Regions from separate parts of the Bradyrhizobium sp. Rc2d genome, predicted to be linked through region 1. Evidence: predicted binding sites of a transcription regulator. Region 1 holds the regulator's gene; the other holds the start of a gene.
What was found. The regulator PhoB, encoded in region 1, activates phosphate uptake and scavenging genes when phosphate is short. The targets are predictions, from matches to a motif close to TGTCATNNANCTGTCAT.
Positions count from the first base shown of each region.

Region 2: a site for PhoB is predicted at 2,771-2,787, ahead of phnC (phosphonate ABC transporter ATP-binding protein). Genes of this name have one in related genera too.

Region 1 is NZ_FNCU01000007.1:67,716-73,401, reverse strand. Features, by position in the region: gene BLV07_RS11850 (aspartate aminotransferase family protein) at 1-388, opposite strand, end outside; gene BLV07_RS11845 (GcrA family cell cycle regulator) at 857-1,369, shown strand; gene phoB (phosphate regulon transcriptional regulator PhoB) at 1,599-2,306, opposite strand; gene phoU (phosphate signaling complex protein PhoU) at 2,322-3,038, opposite strand; gene pstB (phosphate ABC transporter ATP-binding protein PstB) at 3,050-3,868, opposite strand; gene pstA (phosphate ABC transporter permease PstA) at 3,865-4,710, opposite strand; gene pstC (phosphate ABC transporter permease subunit PstC) at 4,712-5,686, opposite strand, start outside.
Region 2 is NZ_FNCU01000096.1:2,586-8,271, forward strand. Features, by position in the region: gene phnE (phosphonate ABC transporter, permease protein PhnE) at 1-762, opposite strand, end outside; gene phnD (phosphonate ABC transporter substrate-binding protein) at 855-1,790, opposite strand; gene phnC (phosphonate ABC transporter ATP-binding protein) at 1,851-2,660, opposite strand; gene BLV07_RS45305 (transferase hexapeptide repeat family protein) at 2,835-3,506, shown strand; gene BLV07_RS45310 (alpha-D-ribose 1-methylphosphonate 5-triphosphate diphosphatase) at 3,503-4,696, shown strand; gene BLV07_RS45315 (DUF1045 domain-containing protein) at 4,715-5,413, shown strand; partial or broken gene BLV07_RS45320 (transposase) at 5,606-5,686, opposite strand, start outside.

The sequences.
Region 1 (5,686 bases):
CGAAGGTGATCATACGATAGCGATCGGGATGGCCTTTGGCAGCGTGATAGCGCCGCACGACCTTGATCACGCATTCCAGCGCTTCGGCGCCCGAATTACAGAAGAACACGAAGTCCGCGAAACTCTCGTTGCACAGACGCGTTGCAAGCCGTTCGCCATCCGGGCTCTGGAACAGGTTCGACATGTGCCAGAGCTTGGTCGCCTGCTCCTGCAATGCCTTGACCAGCGCGGGATGGGCATGGCCGAGCGCGTTCACCGCAACGCCCGACGTGAAATCGAGATAGCGATCGCCATTGGTCGCGATCAGCCAGCAGCCTTCGCCGCGCTCAAAACCAAGGTCGGCCCTGGCGAAAACGGGAAGCAGATGCGGCGCGGCGCTGTTGGTCATGACCATCACTTGGATGTTGCATTTGAATGTTGAGACCTGCCTGGCATGCCTTGCGCAGCGCACCATTGACCGGTCCGGAAAACGAAACGTGCCGCCTTTTAAGGGCGGCACGCGGCACTATCTTATGCCTGGCAAGACCGGTGTCAATGCCGCCCGGAAAGCCTCGCGAAACGCTGAATCCGTAGTCTTGCGGTGCCGATTTTGCGGGGTTTTCACCACGGAACATGTGGAAGCGAGTCGGCGGACTCTTGCGCGGGAGTCACGCCATATTGTAGCGTTTGGCCTGTCAGATACGACATCTCGTGCAGCGGTTCTGATCCTCTAAGTCCTCATGTACCGGCGTAAACGTTCGGGCGTCAGTAGCGCGCCCGGCGAGCCTTAAGGGATTCTGGCGGCACGGGTTTTTCAAGGCTTAGGCATTCGCTGTGAGGCCCCAGGATGGCGGCGCGCAGCGAGGGAAAGGGTGCAATGACGGTTTTGACCTGGTCCGACGATCGCGTCGAGCAGCTGAAAAAGCTCTGGGAGGCCGGACTTTCGGCCAGCCAGATCGCGGCCGAGCTCGGCAATGTGACCCGCAATGCCGTGATCGGTAAAGTGCACAGGCTCGGCCTGTCGGGCCGCGCCAAGAGCCCATCTTCGGCCGCGCCGCGGCCGCGCAAGGCGCGCCCAGCACAGCACATGATGCGGGTGACCCGGCCGATCTCGCGCGGCAACACCGCGCTGGCGCAGGCCTTCGAGGTCGAGGTGGAGGCCGAACCGGTCACCTACGACAACGTGGTGCCGATGAGCCAGCGGCTGTCGCTGCTGGAATTGAACGAGGCAACCTGCCACTGGCCGGTCGGCGATCCCTCGAGCCCGGATTTCTTCTTCTGCGGTGGCAGGGCGCTGTCCGGCCTGCCCTACTGTGCCCAGCACTCGCGCGTCGCCTATCAGCCGGCCGCGGATCGCCGGCGCGCGCCGGCCAAGCCGAGCACGCGGTGAGTTCGTTCTGAGATCAAAACGGCAGCCGTCACGCAATGACGGCTCTACAAATCCGATGTCGTCCCGGACAAGCGCGCCTAGATCCGGGACCCATAGCCACCGCAAGCTGTGGTTACGGGGACTCGGAGCTACCTTTTTCGCGCAACAATCACTCCCTGTGGCTATGGGTCCCGGATCTGGGACGACAGTGAGGGTGTGGCAGCCGCCTGCTAAAGCAACACCGCCTAACTTACGTCTGCTCCGCCTTCGCAAACCGATCATCCAGCGCATAGCCGGCGCCGCGGACGGTGCGGATCGGGTCCTGCTCGCGGCCGAGATTGAGCAGCTTGCGCAGGCGGCCGATATGGACGTCGACGGTGCGCTCGTCGATATAGATGTCGCGGCCCCAGACGCTGTCGAGCAGCTGCTCGCGCGAGAACACGCGGCCGGGATGCTCCAGGAAGAACTCCAGCAGGCGATATTCGGTCGGGCCGAGATCGATCGGCCGGCCCGAGCGCGCCACACGGCGCTTGTCGCGATCGAGCTCGATGTCGCCATAGGCGAGCACGGTGGCGAGCCGCTCCGGACTTGCGCGCCGCAGAAGGCCCTTCACGCGCGCGAGCAGCTCCGGCACCGAGAACGGCTTGACGATGTAGTCGTCGGCGCCGGTCGCAAGACCCCGCACCCGCTCGCTCTCCTCGCCGCGCGCGGTGAGCATGATGATCGGGAGCTGCTTGGTCTCGGGACGGGTGCGCAGCCGCCGGCACAGCTCGATGCCTGATAGTCCCGGCAGCATCCAGTCGAGCACGATCAGATCCGGGATGTGTTCCTTGAGGCGGGTGTCGGCGTCGTCGCCGCGCATCACCGTCTCCACGTCATAGCCGTCGCCTTCGAGGTTGTAACGGAGAAGCTCGGTGAGAGCTTCCTCGTCCTCAACCACCATAATGCGTGCGCCCATGTTGTCGTCGCTCCCTCAGGTATTCGGTACCGTCGTGGCGAAGGTCGTCATATCGCCCTTCGGCCGCTTGTCGGTGATCGCCTGACCCTCGATCATGTAGAACACGGTCTCGGCGATGTTGGTGGCGTGGTCGCCGATCCGCTCGATGTTCTTGGCGCAGAACATCAGATGGATGCAGAACGAGATGTTGCGCGGATCCTCCATCATGTAGGTGAGGAGTTCGCGGAACAGCGAGGTGCAGATGGCGTCGACTTCCTCATCGCCCTTCCACACCGCCATTGCCGCCGGCAGATCATGCGCGGCATAGGCGTCCAGCACCGACTTGACCTGCTGCTGCACGAGGTCGGTCATGTGCTCCAGGCCGCGAAACAGTTTTAGCGGATGGAAGTCCGTCTCCAGCGCCGCAACGCGCTTGCCCATGTTCTTGGCGAGGTCGCCGATGCGCTCGAGATCGGTGGCGACGCGCATGGCGCCGACGATCTCGCGCAGATCCACCGCCATCGGCTGGCGACGGGCGATGGTGAGCACGGCGCGCTCCTCGATGCGCTTCTGCAGCGCATCGAGCTCGGCGTCGGTGGTGACGACGCGCTGACCGAGCGCGACGTCGCGGCGGATCAGCGCATCGACGGAATCGACGATCATGCGCTCGGCGATGCCGCCCATCTCGGCGACCAGGCGGGTGAGCTCCTGGAGGTCGGTGTCGAAGGCCTTTGCGGTATGTTCAGTACCCATGTCCCGTCTCCTCAGCCGAACCGGCCGGTGATGTAATCCTGCGTACGCCGGTCGCTCGGCGACGTGAAGATCTTGCTGGTGTCGTCGAACTCGATCAGTTCGCCGAGATACATGAAGGCGGTCTTGTCGGAGACGCGCGCCGCCTGCTGCATGTTGTGGGTGACGATCGCGATCGTGTAGTTCTCGGACAGTTCCTGGATCAGCTCCTCGACCTTGGCGGTCGAGATCGGATCGAGCGCCGAGCAGGGCTCGTCGAACAAGATCACTTCAGGCCGCACCGCGACCGTGCGGGCGATGCAGAGGCGCTGCTGCTGGCCGCCGGAGAGCGACAGGCCCGAGGCGTTGAGCTTGTCCTTGACCTCGTTCCACAGCGCGCCGCCGCGCAACGCCTTCTCGACCCGGTCGTCCATCTCCGACTTCGAGATCTTCTCGTAGAGGCGGATGCCAAAGGCGATGTTCTCGTAGATCGTCATCGGAAACGGCGTCGGCTTCTGGAACACCATGCCGACCCGGGCGCGCAGCAGATTGAGGTCGAGCTTGGGATCGAGGATGTTGGTCTGGTCGAGCATCAGCTGACCGGTGACGCGCTGGCCCGGATAGAGGTCATACATCCGGTTGAAGATGCGCAGCAGGGTCGACTTGCCGCAGCCCGACGGGCCGATGAACGCCGTGACGCGGTTGGTGCCGAGCGTCAGGTTGATGTTCTTCAGCGCGTGATGCTCGCCGTAATAGAAGTTGAGGTTGCGCACCGTCACCTTGGCGGGCGCTTCCGGCAGCGGATGCGAGGCCAGGTGACCGTTGGAACTCACGGATACGGACAGGTCGGTCATTTTGCGGTCCTCTCGGCACCGAGGATGCGGGCGCCAATGTTCAGGGCAAGCACGGTGAGCGTGATCAGCAGTGCGCCGCTCCAGGCGAGCTGCTTCCAATAGGCGTAGGGGCTCTGCACGAAATTGTTGATGGTCACGGGCAGGTTCGCCATCGTCTTGTTCAGGCCGAGGCTGAAGAACTGGTTCGACAGCGCGGTGAACAGCAGCGGCGCGGTCTCGCCGGCGACGCGGGCGGTGGCGAGCAGCACGCCGGTGATGAGGCCGGAGCGCGCGGCGCGGTAGGCGATGCGCTTGATCACCAGCGAGCGCGGCAGGCCGAGCGCGGAGGCCGCCTCGCGCAGCGCGTTCGGCACCAGAAGCAGCATGTCCTCGGTGGTGCGCAGCACCACGGGGATGACGATCACGGCGAGCGCGAGGCTACCCGCGATCGCCGAGAAGCCGCGCATCGGCACCACCACCGCGCCGTAGATGAACAGGCCGATGATGATCGAGGGCGCCGACAACAGGATGTCGTTGATGAAGCGGATCACCGAGGTCAGCTTGTCGTTGCGGCCGTACTCGGCGAGATAGGTGCCGGCGAACAGGCCGAGCGGCGCGCCGATGCCGACGCCGAGCACGGTCATGATCAGCGAGCCGACGATGGCGTTGAGCAGGCCGCCTTCGGACGAGCCGGGCGGCGGCGTGTTCTCGGTGAAGACCTGCAGGTTCAGGCCGCTAAGGCCGTTGTAGAGCAGCGTGATCAGGATCAGCGCGAGCCAGGTGACGCCGAAGGCGGCGGCGGCGATGCAGAGCCCGCGGATGACGATGTCGGTGCGGCGACGGCGTGCGTAAATCGGGTTCATGTCACTTCCCCGCCTTCTGTTCCAGACGCAGCAGCATCAGCCGCGCGGCCGCGAGCACGAAGAACGTCAGCACGAACAGGAGCAGACCGAGCAGGATCAGGCCGGACTGGTGCAGGCCGTCGCTCTCGGCGAACTCGGAGGCGATCGCCGCCGAGATCGTGGTGCCCGGTGCGAAGATCGACGAGGAGATCCGGAACGAGTTGCCGATGATGAAGGTCACCGCCATGGTCTCGCCGAGCGCGCGGCCCAGCGCCAGCATGACGCCGCCGATGATGCCGACACGGGTGTAGGGGATCACCACGCTGCGGACGACTTCCCAGGTGGTGCAGCCGACGCCGTAGGCGGCTTCCTTCAGCACCGGCGGCACCGTCTTGAACACGTCGACCGAGATCGAGGTGATGAAGGGCAGCACCATGATGGCGAGGATCAGCGCGGCGTTGAACAGGCTGAGATAGGACGGTGGACCTGCGAAGATCGCTCCCAGCACCGGGACGCCGTCGAAGACCCTGATCATGAAGGGCTGGAAGGTGTTGGCCAGGAACGGGCCCAGCACGAAGAAGCCCCACATGCCGTAGATGATCGACGGAATGCCGGCGAGCAGCTCGATCGCCATGCCGATCGGGCGGCGCAGCCATTGCGGGCAGAGCTCGGTGAGGAAGATCGCAATGCCGAGACCGACCGGAATGGCGATCAGCATCGCGATGAAGGAGGTGACGAGCGTGCCGTACATCGGCCCGAGCGCGCCGAGCACGGGCGGATCGGCCGAAGGCGCCCAGCGCTGCGTCCACAGGAACGACAGGCCGTATTCCTTGATCGCCGGGAAGGCGCCGACGATTAGCGAAATGATGATCCCGCCGAGGATCAGCAGCACCGAGATCGCGGAAAGCCGCGTGATCCAGTAGAAGGTGACGTCGCCGAGCTTGAACGCGCTCAAGGCCTTGGCGCGGTCATACGGTCCGGCGTCGTCGATTACATC
Region 2 (5,686 bases), on a different contig from region 1:
GATGGCGACGACGAGCTCCTGGCCGATGCCGCCGGCGCCGACAAAACCCATCACCGAGGCTTCGCGGACGTTGATTTCGAAGCGCAGCAGCGCGTAGCTGGCATAACCTGCGGTGACCTGCGGCACCACGGCGAAGCGCATGCAGGAGAGCCAGCTCGCGCCGGTCGAGCGGATTCCCTCGACCGGCTTCATGTCGGCATTCTCGACGATCTCCGAGAACAGTTTTCCAAGCGCGCCGGTGGAATGGATCGCGATCGCGAGCACGCCCGCCATCGGACCAAGGCCGAAGGCGATGACGAACACCAGTGCGAACACGATGCCGGGAACGGTGCGGGCGAATTCGAGCAGGCGGCGCACCACGAAGCGCAGCCAGGGCGCGGGCGAGGTGTTCTCTGCCGCGAAGAAGTTCAGGGCAAAGGCGAAGGTCGCGCCGATCAGCGTGCCGACATAGGAGATCAGCAGGGTCTCGCCCAGCATCCTCAGCCATTTGCGCCAGCCCCACAGCCACTCGCCGACGTCGGTCCAGACCCGTTGGCCGCTGTCGAGCGTGAGAATGCGGTCGAAATAGCTGATGAAGTTGCCGAAATACGTGAACAGCGTGCGCAAATTCACTTCGGCGCCGATCGCGGCAAGAACCAGCGCTGCGGCAAAGATACCGGCTCCCAACAGGAGGCGCCATCGCCTGCGCGCGACCGCCTGGCGATAGGCGGCGTTGAGCACGGCAAGCTGCTGCTCGGGGAGGATCGAAACCGCGACGGTCATCTTGTCAGGGAGAGTGGCCTGTAAAAGAGAATGGCCTGTAGAAAGAGAAAGAGCCGGGTCCGTCGACCCGGCTCGAGTAGCTCGTCCTGAGATCAGGACGCCTTCTTCTTACGCAGCGCATCGACGAACTTGATCAGCTCGATCGTGCCATCCCAGTCCTTGGTGGTGGCGGGATGAAAGCCTTTCTTCTGGCCATCGGAGAGACGGTCGAATGCTGCCTTGTCCTTGCTCGGCGCGTCGAAGAACGCCTTGGCGATGGCGGCCTTGGCATCTTCCGGGAGATCCGAGTTGTAGGCGTAGGGACCGTTGATGATCGGCGCCGACTTGTGGATGATGCGGAAATCGTCCTTCTTCATCGCCGAGCCATCGGCATTCTTCAGCATGCCCTTGGTCAGCATCTGCGCCAGCGTCGAATCGTCGTCGCTGGTCCACTGGTTGGCGGCAACATCGACCGTGCCCTGCGCCAGCGCCAGCATCGCGTTCTCGTGGCTGCCGGTGAAGACGACCTTGCTGAAATAGCTGTCGGCATCGTGGATGCCCATCTTGTCGAGCTCGAAGCGCGGCACATTGTTGCCGGAGGTCGAGTTCGGATCGACGAGGCCGAGATTCTTGCCCTTGAGGTCATCGACCTTCTTGTAGGCGCTGCTCGCCTTGACGAAGAACACCGAATAGTAGCCGGTCGAACCGTCGGCGTTGATGTCGTTGGCGAAGGCATCGGTCTTGACGCCGGTCAGACGTGCGCGCGCGAACGAGGCCGAGCCGTAGCTCGCGATATGGATGTTGCCGGCGCGCTGGCCTTCGATGACGGCGGCGTAGTCGTTGGCGATGCGCAGCGTGACCTTCACGCCCAATTCCTTGGAGAGATAGCTCATGAACGGCGCCCAGCGCTCGGTGACGCCGGAGGCGTTCTCCGCCGGCACGACCGCGAAGGTCAATTCGGGATATTTGGCTTTCCAGTCGTCCGCGGAGGCGGAGGTCGTGAACGCAAGCGCGGCGGCGCCGGCGAGGATTAATCTGCGAGTGATCATGATACCCTCTTCATCGGTTGGGGTCGGTTGACGCAAAGACTTGAACTAAATAGGCGAGGCTCAGGCCGCCGCGGCCGTCCCGAGCGCCGGAACGCCCTCGGGTGCCGGAACAGGCATGCCGCCCATGACGTCGGCGGCTTCGAGATCGTAGAGCTCGCGCGCCACGCGATCGGTCAGCGCCGACGGCGCGCCGTCGAACACCACGCGGCCCGCGGCCATGCCGATCAGGCGGTCGCAATAGCTGCGCGCCAGATCGAGCGAATGCAGGTTGCAGAGCACGGTGATGCCGAAATGCTTGTTGATGCGCAGCAGCGCATCCATCACGATCTTGGTGTTGCGCGGATCGAGCGAGGCGATCGGCTCGTCGGCGAGGATGATGTCGGGCTGCTGCACCAGCGCGCGGGCGATCGCCACACGTTGCTGCTGGCCGCCGGAGAGCTGGTCGGCGCGCTGGGCAGCGAGCGCGGCGATGTCGAACTGCTCCAGCGCGGACATCGCCAGAGCCTTGTCCTGCTCGGGCCAGAGCTGCGACAGCGAGCGCCAGGCCGGCATCGTTGCGAGGCGCCCCATCAGGACGTTGGTGAGAACATCGAGCCGGCCGACCAGGTTGAACTGCTGGAAGATCATCGCCGAACGCGCCCGCCACTGCCGCAACTCCTTGCCGCGCAGCGCGGTGACGTCGATGCCGTCGAACAGGATGCGCCCCTCAGTCGGCGTCACCAGGCGGTTGATGGTCCGCAGCAGGGTCGACTTGCCGGCGCCGGACCGTCCGATCACACCGACGAAGCCGCCGGGGGAGACTTGAAACGAAGCGTCGTCCACCGCGGCTTTTGCACCGAAGCGACACGTCAGACCTTCCACCACCAGCATGCAGCGCTCCAGATTAACTGGAGCCCACCGCTAACGCCGGCGCTTAACACTTGTGTGACATCCGCGTTGCGGTGCGGCGATCCAACACACGTCATCCCCTGTCATCGTCGCGTCATGACATTGTCATCAAGCCGCTCGAAGAGGAACGCTTCGCCCTCGCGCTTCGGATACGACATGGCCGCTAAAGCTCTTTCGATTCAGCCGACCATCGATCCCTCGGCCAAGCTGCACGAGGCTAGGCTCGGCGCCTACACCGAGGTCGGCGCGCGCACGATCCTGCATGAAGTGACGATGGGCGATTACTCCTATGTCGTGAATGATGCCCAGATCACCTACACGACCATCGGAAAATTCTGCTCGATCGCGGCGATGACGCGGATCAATCCCGGCAATCATCCGATGCATCGCGCGACGCAGGCGCACTTCACCTACCGTTCGAGCGCCTACTTCGAAGGCGAGAGCGACGATGTCGAGTTCTTCGACTGGCGGCGCCAGCATCACGTCCATATCGGCCATGACGTTTGGATCGGCCATGGCGCGATCGTGCTGCCGGGCCGCAACATCGGCACCGGCGCGGTGATCGCGGCCGGCGCGATCGTCACCAAGGACGTGCCGGCCTACACCATCGTCGCCGGCAATCCGGCGCGCATCGTGCGGCGGCGGTTCTCGGAGGAGATCGCCGGACGGCTCGCCAAGCTCGCCTGGTGGGACTGGGATCACGACAAATTGCGTGAAGCGCTGCCCGATTTCCGCGAGCTCGGGATTGAAGATTTCCTCGCGACATACGAAGCACGGGCGAGCTCTTTCACCGGTTCTCCTGCCAGCAAACGAAGCGCGGTCGCGTGACAGACATTTTCCTTGAAGGCGGCCGGGCCCTGATCGGCGCCGAGCTGGTCGAAACCTCACTGTTCGTGTCCGGAACTGATATCGCGCAGGTCGATACTTCCCGCGGCCGCGCGCGGCTGGCGATCGACGCCCGCAACCTGCTGGTACTGCCCGGCATCGTCGATCTGCATGGCGATGCCTTCGAGCGCCAGATGATGCCGCGCGCCGGCGTCGATTTTCCGATCGACGTCGCGCTCACCGACAGCGACCGCCAGGCGATCAGCAACGGCATCACCACGGTGTTCCACGCCACGACCTGTTCGTGGGAGCCGGGCCTGCGCAGCGCCGACAATGCGCGCGGCCTGATGGAGGCGATCGAGCGGCAGCGTCCGCAATTCGCCGCCGACACCCGCCTCCACCTGCGGCATGAGACCTACAATCTCGATGCCGAGGCCGAGATCAGCCAGTGGCTCGCGGAAGGCCGCGTCGACCTGTTCGCCTTCAACGACCATATGGACGGCACCGTTGCCGACATGGCCAAGCCCCGCAAGCGCAATCGTATGGTGGAGCGCACTGGGCTATCGAGCGAGGAGTTTGACCGGCTAGTCGAACGCGTGGTGGCGGGCGCCGCCGACGTTCCAGCCTCCGTGTCGCGGCTGGCCGCTACCGCCCGGGCCGCCGGGGTGCGGATGCTCTCGCATGACGACGCGACGCCGGCGATGCGCCAGGAGTTTCGCGAGCTCGGTGCGTTGATCGCCGAGTTTCCGATCAACGAGGAAACGGCGCGGGCGGCAGCAAGCCACGGCGATGCGATCGTCTATGGCGCGCCGAACGTCGTGCGCGGCGGCAGCCACACCGGCTGGACCAGGGCATCGGACATGATCGCCAAGGGCCTCTGCTCGGTGCTGGCGTCGGACTATTACTATCCCGCACAGCTGCTGGCCGCATTCCGGCTCGCCGCCGATGGCGTGCTGCCTCTGACCGAAGCCTGGGACTTGGTCTCTGCCGGGCCTGCCCGTGCAACCGGCCTTACCGATCGCGGCATCATCGCGCATGGACGCCGCGCCGACATTCTTTTGGTCGACGATAGCGTGCAGCTGCGGCCGCGGCTGATCGCCGTGATATCAGGCGGCAAGCTCGTGCATCTCACCGATGCAACGCGGCTGCTCGCCGCAGTGGCGACGCCACGCGAGACTGTCGTTGCGGCATGAATTGGCTATGCTGAGGCAATGACAGGTTTTCCCCGCTACGCGATCTATTTTGCCGCCGGCACCGACAGCGCCGTCTCCCGCTTCGGCATCGAGCTGCTCGGCTATGATGCCTCTACCGGCGACGAGGTGCCGTTTCCGCGCGAGGCACTGCATGTCGCGGCCGACTGGCGCGACGTCACCGCCGATCCCCGCAAATACGGCTTTCACGGCACCCTGAAGGCGCCGATGACGCTGGCGGCCGGCAGGACCGAGGCCGAACTCGCGGCGGCCTGTGCCGTATTCGCCGGCAAGGAGCGGCCGATCCCGGCAATCCGACCGGTCGTCGATTCCATCAGCGACTTCATTGCCGTCATTCCGGCTGAGCCCGTCCACACGCTCCAGCAGCTCGCCGCCGATTGCGTTCGCGAGTTCGACTCGTTCCGCGCCGCGATGACGGCGGAAGACCGCGCGCGTCGCAGGCCCGAGAAGCTGAGCGAGCGGCAGCGCGACTATCTCGATCTCTGGGGCTATCCTTACGTCATGGAAGAATTCCGCTTCCACATGACGCTGACGGGACGGCTGGACGCCGAGCGCCGCGGGCCGATTCTGGAGATGCTGCGGACGCGATTTGCGTCGCTGAAGCTCGATACGCTGACGATCGATCGGATCGCGCTGTTCAAGCAGGATGATCCCAAGGCTCGCTTTCGCGTCATCGGCGAGTGGGCTTTGACGCGATAAAGCTTGATGGGATGAGGCGTTGATCGCTGCAACGAGCGAGGTGCACTCCCTCTCCCGCTTGCGAGAGCTTTGCGCAATCGGTCGCACAGGAGTGAGGCGCGATTTCAAGGATTTTTTTGCGGCCTCGGGCGGGGCGCGAACGGTGGATCGGGCCGTTTTCGCGGCTGAATCGATGGCCGTGGGCGATGGCGGTCACGCCATCCCCCTTGTCGGACGCAGCACCGCCCATCGTTTGAGGTTCATGGCGAGGCAAAGCAGACGCAGATGCGTCTG